3 regions of the Mycolicibacterium sp. P4_G11 genome follow, and region 3 is predicted to be linked to each of the others. Evidence: predicted binding sites of a transcription regulator. Region 3 holds the regulator's gene; each other region holds the start of a gene.

Region 1 (3,272 bases), on a different contig from region 3:
CTACGCCGCCCCTGTCGACGTGGTGCTGGATATCACCGACGAGTTCTGCCCGTGGAACGCCGGCCGATGGCATCTCCATGGCGGGCCCGACGGTGCCGAATGCGAAAGCACCACGGCGCCAGCCGATATCGCCGTCTCGGTGCGTGACCTCGGTGCCTGCTACCTCGGCGGGGTGAGTCTGCAGGCGCTGGCGAACGCGGGGTTCGTCGAAGAGTTCACTCCGGGGTCGGTGCATCGGACCGCGGTCGCGTTCGGCTGGCCCGTCGCCCCTGGGGTGCCCGACGACTTCTGAGGTTCATCTTCGGGTTCGGGCTTATAGCACTTGCTCAGCTGAAATGAAAGAGGCGAAAGCGCGTAGCCGGTCTTGTGATGCTCCGCTAGCTTGTCTTGGCAGGTGTTGCATGGTGTGCGGTTTGCGGAGGTGAATGCTCCAGTGGCGAAACGGTATTCGACTCTGTGGACCGACGATTTGGACGGTTCTGTGGCAGCGACGACGCTCGAGTTCTCCTTCGATGGGGTCGCTTATGCGATTGATCTGTCCGAGGCGAACGCACTGCGTATGCGTAGCTGTTTCGAGCCGTACATCCGGGCGGCGAGCAAGGCCAGCCGTTCCGGCGAACGAACGATCTCGCTCGTGGAACAGCCGCCGTTCGAAAGGCCGCAAACGCACGCCCGGCGAGCGCGTGAGTGGCTGCGGTTGAACGGCCATGAGGTCGGTAGCCGTGGGCGCCTTCCACAAGAATTGCTGCAGCGATATGAGTCGGCCCGTGACGGGGTGCAGCAGATGAGCGTCCAGGCCCGGCTCGGCTGATCCGCGGGTCTGTGGCTGAGCGGCAATCATCGATTGACGTATACCGATCGGTCTACTATGTTGACCTAGAGGTCACCAATCAGGTGGTCGGGTGCTTCGACTACGGAGACGGTCATGACGAATGCCAACCCGGACAAGACGTTGCGAAAGTTCCGCAGAGAACGGGCGATCGGCCGCTATCTGCTCAACCCCGCTGTGCAGGGGTTGAGCAGACTCGGCGTGCGCACCGCGTTGGCCACGGAACTGGAGACCATCGGTCGTAAGACCGGGCAGCTGCGTCGCGTCCCTGTTTCGGTGCAGTTCGACAACGAGGGCGCATGGGTGATCTGCCAGCACGGTACCCGGTCCGGTTGGGGCAGCAATATCGCGAACAATCCGAATATCCGTGTGCGGCAGGGAGATCGGTGGCGCAGCGGGGTCGCGGAATTCAGGCCGGACGACGACGTCGTCGCGCGCGCTCGGAAATTCGGCCGGGTTGGGGCCGGGGTGGTGAAGGCGCTGGAAACCACTCCGGTGTCAGTCCGGATCGACTTCACCGACTGAGCGGATTCGAACGCCGCTCCGGTCAGGCGGTGAGTCGGGGCGCCAAACGCACTGCGGGACGATCGGTTTCGGAAGCGCGCGGGTCCACCGTGGCCAGGGCCCGGCGCAGTACATCGATCTCGTCGGCCGCGACCTGCGTGACGAAGTGCACCAGCGCCGCGTGCCTGTCGCTCTGATCGGAAGCCTGGCCGAGCGCGTCGACCATGAGGCCCGCCACCAGCTGATCTCGGCTGTGTGATGCGACGTAGCGGTGTGCACGATCATGGCGCAGTTGCCGGACCACGCCCTTACCTGCGAGCCTGCGCAGCACCGTCATGACGGTCGTGTACGCGAGCTTGCGTTCCGCGCAGATGGCTTGATGGACCTCGCGAACGGTCTGCGGCGCGTCCGCGCCCCAGAGGTGATCCATCACCTCGCGTTCCAGATTGCCCAAGTGCCTCAGCCTGGTCATCTTCTGTCCCTCTCCGACGCCTCGGAGATCTAGTCGCACGAGAGCCGGCGGAGTTCCCGCGGATTTCCACATCTGGCATTCGAACAAAGTTTCGAATATCCTGATCTGGTGGGTTGGCACAACGGGCCGCCGAGCTGGGCGGAGATGCAGCGGGTGCTCGAGGGCAAGCCGCGGGTGGCTGGTGCATCCCCGGAATCGCCGGCCGACGGCGGCGACAGCCCGGCCTGGTCGCGCAAACGCGGTGACTATCAACCGGTGGACCGCCCGGCTCGGCCGGGAACGTCGGTGCCGTACGCCGAGTTGCACGCCCATTCCGCGTACAGCTTCCTCGATGGCGCCAGCACGCCGGAGGAACTGGTGGAGGAGGCCGTCCGGCTGGATCTGCGGGCCATCGCATTGACCGACCACGATGGGCTCTACGGCGTCGTGCGATTTGCCGAGGCCGCCAAGGAACTCGACATGGCAACGGTTTTCGGGGCTGAACTCTCGCTCAGCAACACTCCCCGCACCGAGTTGCCCGACCCACCCGGTCCGCATCTACTGGTCCTGGCACGCGGCCCCGAGGGGTACCGGCGGCTGTCCCGGGAATTGGCCCGGGCTCATCTGGCCGGCGGCGAGAAGGGGGTGCTCAGTTATGACCTGGACACCCTCACCGAGGCCGCCGGCGGGCATTGGCAGATCCTCACCGGCTGCCGTAAAGGCCATGTGCGCCAAGCCTTGTCGACGGGAGGGGCGGAGGCCGCGGACAAGGCGCTGGCTGATCTGGTGGCCCGGTTCGGCGCGGACCGGGTGACTGTCGAACTGACCCACCACGGGCACCCACTCGACGACGAACGCAATGCCACGTTGGCCGCGCTGGCGCCGCGGTTCGGCCTCGACGTCATCGCCTCGACCGCCGCGCATTTCGCCGCACCGTCGAGGGGGCAGCTGGCGATGGCGATGGGGGCGATCCGGGCCCGCAACTCGATGGACGAGGCCGAAGGCTGGCTGGCCCCGCTGGGCGGGTCGCACCTGCGGTCCGGGGCGGAGATGGCACGGCTGTTCGCCCACCACCCGGGTGCGGTCACGAGCGCTGCCGAGCTGGGGGAGCAGTGTGCATTCGAATTACGTTTGATCGCACCGAAACTGCCACCGTTCGACGTGCCGGAAGGGCACACCGAGATCAGTTGGCTGCGGGAGTTGGTGGCGGACGGGACGGCTCGTCGCTACGGCTGGAAGCCGGATGCAGAGCGGGAGAAGGCGTACCGGCAGATCGAGCATGAGCTCAAGATCATCGAGCAGCTGGAGTTCCCGGGCTACTTCCTGGTGGTGCACAGCATCACCGAGTTCTGCCGGGACAGCGACATCCTGTGCCAGGGCCGTGGGTCGGCGGCGAACTCGGCAGTCTGTTACGCCCTGGGAATCACCAATGTCGACCCGGTGGCCAACGAGCTGTTGTTCGAGCGGTTTCTGTCCCCGGCGCGCGAT
Region 2 (3,272 bases), on a different contig from region 3:
GGCAGCGGTCCACTTGGCGCGCGCTGTCCGCGGCGCCCAATCAGTTTGTCGGACTGTCACTTTCGCCATCATCGTCGCTTCCACCCTCGGGTGGGTACAGCGTTGGGTGCCAGTATTGGTTGGTTCTTGGTTGGCCGACATCCAGCAGTGGTGGTGGGGTCCAGTGGGGGCGGCCGTTTTTCATGGTGGTGGTCCAGCCGGTGGTGTCTTCCAGGCGGTTGTCGCAGCCACAGGCCAGGGCCATGGTGGTGACGTCGGTCTGACCGTCGCGGGTCCATCCGGGAATGTGGTGGGCCTGACAGCCCGCGGCCGGGACAGTGCACTCGGGGCGGGTGCAGCTCAGATCCCGGGTGAACAGGGCCAGGCGTTGTCCGGTGGTGGCGGTGCGCCGCGCCCGACCCAAATACAACGGCACATCACCATGGTTGTCGAAGACGGTGAGGTAGCAGGACGCCCCGGTGTGGGCGGCCAGGTTGAGCAGGTCCTTGACGGGGAGCTGGCTGCCGGTGTGCGTCACGGCGACCCCGGCCCGTTGTTCGAGCTGCTCGAGGGTGCAGTTCGCCGCGATGGTGACCGGGAAACCGTTGTGCTCACCCAGATCGGTGGACAGCAGCAGCAGGCCGATGGTTTCCCAGGCATCATGCTGACGCTGCGCGGCGGTGCGCTGATCATTGTCGATCTGCTCTTGGGTGGGTGTCCCGGAGGTGCAGGGCTGCGGGTCGGCGGGGTTGCACATGCCGGGCGCGGCGTATTTGACCATCAACGCTTCGTAGACGGCGCGGGCGGTCGGGGTCAGGACACCACGCAACTCGCTGCTGCCGTCGGGTCGCTGTTTGGACAACACCAGCGCCCGGTCGCGATCACAGTCCGGTTCCCGGTCGTCGGGTTCGGGGCCGTCCTGATCCAACTCGTAGAGCTTGCGCCGGACCACCGACCGCAGCGATTCAGGGGTGAGATTGCGGGCCGCGGCCACCAACGCCTGCTCAGCATCGTCGACTCTGGTCAGTGCCGCCCAGGTGGGCAGCTTCGTGAAGAACGACTCGATGACATCAACATGATCAGCATTGATCGCGCCCTCGGCGACGGCGGCAGCGACATGCGGGCGCAGCGGCGGCAATAGCTCCCCGGTCAGGGACCAGCGCGGCCCCAGCAGTTCGGTGTGCCGCACCCGGCGGCGGGCCTCCTCGCTGCTGAGCCGGTCCCGGAAGCGCAGGGCCTCGGCCCAGTTTTTCGCCCCGATCTCGCGGGCGGTGGTCTGGGCTTGCAACGCCGCCACGATGGCGTGATCGACCGCGGCCGCCGCGCACGCCAGACGTTCACGGTGCGACTGCAACGCCAACAACTCCGGCACCGACAAGGTCGTGTAGTCCACCGCGGCGGCACCGGCCTGTGCCGTGTCGAGGTCCGCGTAGACCTCCTCCACGAGGGTGGCCGTGCCGATGCTCATACTCGAACATTAGTTCGAGACGCCGACAGGAAACTGCGGGAAATGTGGCGCTAGTTACCTACTGTGACCAGCGCAAACAAAGTGACCAAAGTTTTTAGGCGAGTGACCGCTAAAACAACATGAACTGGTCGCCGGCCGGTGTCCGGTCGACGAATTCCTCGACGTCCGACCCGCCGACCACATGGCCGAGCAGCGCCATGAAGTCCGCGTCGGAGACGAGCGGCACGCCGAGCTCCCTGGCCTGGTAGCCCTTGCCCTGCGCGGGCGCCGGGTCGTTGCAGATGACCAGCGAGGTCTGCGCATCGACACTGTCGGAGTAGGACAGTCCGGCGTGCACGATGCGCTCGATCGCTTCTTCGTGAGTGCGCAGCATCTCGCCCGACAGCGCCACTCGCATGCCCTGCACCAGCGGCTGTCCCGGCACGAACCGGCCGGGGTTGGCATAGGCGCACGGGAGCCGGGACGCCAGGACCTTCAGCGGCCGCAGTTCGTCGTGGGTGATGGCGCCGCTGGGCCAGCGCTTACGGCCCACGTTGCGGATCGGCAGCCAACGCCGGTGCTCGCGCGCGGCGGCCAGAGCCGGCTTGAGGATTTGGGCCAGCACCATGGCGTCGTCCAGGGCATCGTGCGGGCGGATCTGCGTCGCGCCGTAGTGCGTCGCCAGGGTCTCCAAACGCAGGTTCTCGGTGCCCAGGTTGAGGCGGCGTGTCAGCTCGACGGTGCACATGACGTTGTCGACGGGCAGCACGGCGCCGACGCGCTCGCATTCGGCAGCCAGGAAGGCGTAGTCGAAGCCGGCATTGTGGGCGACCAGGGTGCGGCCGGACAGCACGGCGGCCAGATCGCCGACGACCTCACCGAAGGTCGGCTGGCCGGCCAGCATCTCGGGGGTCAGCCCGTGCACGTGTGTGGGGCCGGGATCGACGCCCGGATTGAGCAGGCTGCTGAACGAGTGCTCGACGTTCCCGTCGTCCCCCAAGGCCAGCGCCGCGACGCTGATGACGCGGGCGTGCCCGGGATCGAAACCCGACGTCTCGACGTCGACGACAGCCCAACCCGCGCCCGGCTCGGTGGCCGGTCGGCCCCAGCCGAGGTTGGTTTCGTCCACGTGGCAAGGATGGCACGGCCCCCTGACAGATTCGGCGGGCACCGCAGCGTGTCGCCGCCCGAATCAGGCGATGCTCTCCCTCAACGAGGTGGCCGAGTTATCGTCACGGGCATGACCACGATCGACCCGGGCGCACCGGTACTCGTCACGGGCGCCAGCGGGTACATCGGCAGCTGGATCGTCCGCTACCTCCTCGAAGCCGGCCACACCGTGCATGGCACGGTGCGCAATCCGCAGAAGCCAACCGGCCTGGAGCACCTGCACAAGCTGTCGGCGGACCACCCCGGCAAGCTCAAGCTGTTCAAGGCGGACCTGCTCGATAGCGGCAGCTTCGACGAGGCCATGGCGGGCTGTGAGCTCGTCATGCACACCGCGTCGCCGTTCCTGCTGCAGGGCGTCACCGACGCGCAGGAGGCGCTCGTGCGCCCCGCATTGGAAGGCACCCGCAACGTGCTGGATTCGGTAAACCGCACCGAGAGCGTCAAGCGCGTGGTGCTGACCAGCAGCGTGGTGGCCATCTACGGCGACGCCCGCGAATCACGCGACGTGCCCGGCGGCGTCTTCACCGAGGACCAGTGGAACACCACCAGCAGCGTCGACCACCAGCCGTACTCGTACTCCAAGACCGTGGCCGAGCAAGAGGCCTGGCGGTACCAGAAGGCGCAGGACCGCTGGGACCTGGTCACCATCCATCCGGGCCTGGTGCTCGGCCCCTCG
Region 3 (3,272 bases):
AGTTGGTTCAGGGCATCGTCGTCGACCTGCCGACCCTGGCAGGCGCGCCGCACACCCTTGATCACCTTGTCCCGGCTGAACGGCTCGGTGACGCCGCTTCGTTTGACCACCGCGACCACGGCGGTCTCGACCGTGGTGAACCGGCGACCGCATTCCGGGCATGACCGGCGACGCCGAATCGCCTGCCCTTCATCAGCTTCTCGTGAATCGACCACACGCGAGTTCGGATGCCGGCAGAACGGACAGTGCATCACCGCTCCTTCGCCGCACCGACAATCGACCGTTTCGAACGGTCTCGAGCCTACCCGTGCCGCTCGGGCGCGGCCGGGCGCCGTGCCGATCAGGGTGCGCACGGGCTGACCTCAGCCGACCGGGGCGATCAGCGTCTGCCCGGCGTCCAGGGCGACCGAGGGCAGCTTGTTCAGTTCCTTGATGCGGTCGACGACGGCACTGACGGGCGCGTCGGGAGCCACCCGCCGGGCGACCTGCTGAATCGACTCACCGGTCTGCACCCGGACCACGGCGAGCTGCGCGGGCACCGATGCCGTCGATGCGGTCGGCTGGACAGCCTCCCCGAACTGCGCCACCAGGCCCAGCCACACCGTGATCCCCGCCGCGACCAGGGCCAGGATCACCGTGGTCAGCGGGGTGATCGGGTTGCTCCGATGCGAGGCGCGGGAGGTCAGCACGCCGGTACCGCGGTGCCGGAACGCCGCACCCGAGGGACGGGAACCGGCCGGCCGCAGCCGGGCCTGGCGGTGCCGATTCACATCTGCGCGCCGAGGCACGGCACGGACGACGACGTCGGTCGGGTATTCGCGGGTGATGGTGGTCATGTCGGTTCCTCTCGGGAGTTCGTACATAGGTTCGATAGCTCGTATGTTCGACTATATCGCCCAAACGTTCGAACGGTAGAACATGTGATCGAACTGTTGCGAACGATACGACCACCCACCGACAAGTTGCGTTCCGCTACTTCGGCCCCGCTTTCGCCACGTCACGACCAGATCTCGGGCGCGACACGCCGACCGACCCGATCTCGAACACATGTTTGATGAATCGTGTGCACTGGGCTAGATTCGTCCCTATGAGCGACAGCACCGAAACCCCGGACGCCCAGCCAGGCGGACGGTCCAGCAGCCTCACCGAACGTCAACGGACCATCCTCGACGTCATCCGCACCTCGGTGACCACGCGCGGCTACCCGCCCAGCATCCGGGAGATCGGCGACGCGGTCGGCCTGACCTCCACTTCCTCGGTGGCTCACCAACTGCGCACGCTGGAGAAGAAGGGCTATCTCCGGCGCGACCCGAACCGCCCGCGCGCCGTGGATGTCCGGGGCACCGACGAGACGAACGGCGCCACCGTCACCACCGATGTCGCCGGTTCGGACGCGCTGCCCGAACCGACCTTCGTCCCGGTGCTCGGCCGGATCGCGGCCGGCGGTCCGATCCTCGCCGAAGAGGCCGTCGAAGACGTCTTCCCGCTGCCCCGTGAACTCGTGGGCGAAGGCTCGTTGTTCCTGCTGAAGGTGGTCGGCGAGTCCATGATCGATGCCGCGATCTGCGATGGCGACTGGGTCGTCGTGCGGCAGCAGAACGTGGCCGACAACGGCGACATCGTGGCGGCGATGATCGACGGCGAAGCCACCGTGAAGACCTTCAAGCGCACCAAGGGCCAGGTGTGGCTGATGCCGCACAACCCGGCGTTCGATCCGATCCCGGGCAACGACGCGGTCGTCCTCGGCAAGGTCGTGACCGTCATCCGCAAGATCTGACGCCTGCCAGACCTATAGGTGAGCCCCGCTGCAGTCGCTCGCAGCGGGGCTCAGCCGTCGGTGCCGTCAGCCTCGGACGAATCCGTTGGTGACCGCGAATTCCTCACTGGCGAACCAGATTTCGACGTCGGCTTCGTCGTATCCGGGAGAGCCCGGCACCCAGTACAGACCTGACTTGGTGTTGGCCTTGATGCCATAACCGTCGGGCGGCTCCGCACCGGTCGCGACGCGGAACGACATCTGCGCGGTCTCGGGCTCTTCCGCCCCCAGCGCATGGTGCCGGCCACTGGCCGGACCGGCCGCCGCGGCGTCCTCCGCAGCCCTGTCGTCGGTAAGCGTGTCGTCCGCGGACGGCTCGGCCAAAGGTTCGTCTGCCGGCTCAGGTTCGAGTACCTGTTCCTCGGGCTCGTCGGCTTGCTCTTCGGCAGCCGGCGCAGCCCACACGCGGTCGCCGGGGTTCCGAGGCCGAAGGCCCGCGAAGCCCGCCAGCCCGGCCGCCGTCAGGCCCGCCGCCGCGCCACCACGACGCAATGCGTCCGGAAGCTGCACCGAGACCGTGGGCTCGTCGGCGGGCTCGTCGTCGCCGTGCGCCTCAGGCTCCGCCACCTCGTGGACCTCGTCAGCCGGCACGTCTTCGGGGGTCTCGACCTCTTCGGCGACCTCTGCCTCTGCAGCGGTCTCGGGCTCGCCCTCGGACACCTCGTCCGCAGGCTGCTCAGCCGTGAAATCGGGGTACACCGTCGGCGCGGTGTCGATGACATCCGGGTTGCTCTGGAAGGCCGGGCCGCCGTGCGGATTGTCGAACTGCTGGTCCTCGGCCGCGAATTCGTCGGCGTACTCCCCCTCGTCGGCCGGGGCGTACTCGCTGTCGACACCGCCGTCCGCGTACTGCGGGTCGCCGTACTCCCCGTCGCCGAACTCGTGGTCGTCGTAGTCGTACGCGTCTTGCTCGTCGAAGGCTTCCTGACCGGCGCGACGCCGACGCCGCAGCAGCGTCGCGATGACGATGCCGACCACCACCAGCAACAGCGGGATGATCGCCAGCAGCCACCACCAGTGGAACTGGTACCACTTGCCGGGCTGCTCGGACTGCGCGCTCACGCCGCCCGGCACGTCGGCGCTGGGCACCTGTAGACCGCTCAACTGCGACGCCAGCTCCGCCGGTTCAGTGCTGAACGACCGGCTGGACTTGTTCCACGAGATCGAGCCGCCCGTGAACTTCTGGCTGACGACGTCGCCGCTGACGGTTTGGTCGGCGGTCGGCGCGCCGAGCTTGCCGGCCGCACCGCCCAGCTTGTCCCACGCGGCGTTCACAGCGCCGCGGACGACGAAGGCGCCGTGGTCGGGCGTCCAGAAGATCGTCGGGTTGTCCGCGGCGGCGAACGTCGCGATCCGGCTCTTCGGCGATACGCCGCCGTCGGTCTCGTTGCTCGCCGGGAATCCGAGGTCGCCCTGCGGCCCACCGGCCGCGCGGTACTTGGCCAGCACGTCGCCG

Evidence for each region. Region 3 encodes LexA, which represses DNA repair genes until DNA is damaged. Its sites were predicted from a motif close to CGAACANNTGTTCG; they were not measured.
Region 1: AC1U2B_RS20155 (error-prone DNA polymerase) is a predicted target of LexA. The motif match lies at 1,886-1,899, and genes of this name have one in related genera.
Region 2: AC1U2B_RS05335 (HNH endonuclease signature motif containing protein) is a predicted target of LexA. The motif match lies at 1,451-1,464, and genes of this name have one in related genera.

The regions. Positions count from the first base shown of each region.
Region 1 covers NZ_JBFUJW010000009.1:67,132-70,403, forward strand. Annotated here, with positions in the region: gene AC1U2B_RS20135 (GNAT family N-acetyltransferase) at 1-292, shown strand, start outside; gene AC1U2B_RS20140 (histone-like nucleoid-structuring protein Lsr2) at 434-811, shown strand; gene AC1U2B_RS20145 (nitroreductase/quinone reductase family protein) at 926-1,354, shown strand; gene AC1U2B_RS20150 (BlaI/MecI/CopY family transcriptional regulator) at 1,377-1,805, opposite strand; gene AC1U2B_RS20155 (error-prone DNA polymerase) at 1,914-3,272, shown strand, end outside.
Region 2 covers NZ_JBFUJW010000002.1:312,255-315,526, forward strand. Annotated here, with positions in the region: gene AC1U2B_RS05335 (HNH endonuclease signature motif containing protein) at 41-1,447, opposite strand; gene AC1U2B_RS05340 (DEDDh family exonuclease) at 1,557-2,555, opposite strand; gene AC1U2B_RS05345 (SDR family oxidoreductase) at 2,667-3,272, shown strand, end outside.
Region 3 covers NZ_JBFUJW010000001.1:582,870-586,141, reverse strand. Annotated here, with positions in the region: gene nrdR (transcriptional regulator NrdR) at 1-251, opposite strand, end outside; gene AC1U2B_RS02835 (LysM peptidoglycan-binding domain-containing protein) at 363-836, opposite strand; gene lexA (transcriptional repressor LexA) at 1,088-1,777, shown strand; gene AC1U2B_RS02825 (LGFP repeat-containing protein) at 1,844-3,272, opposite strand, start outside.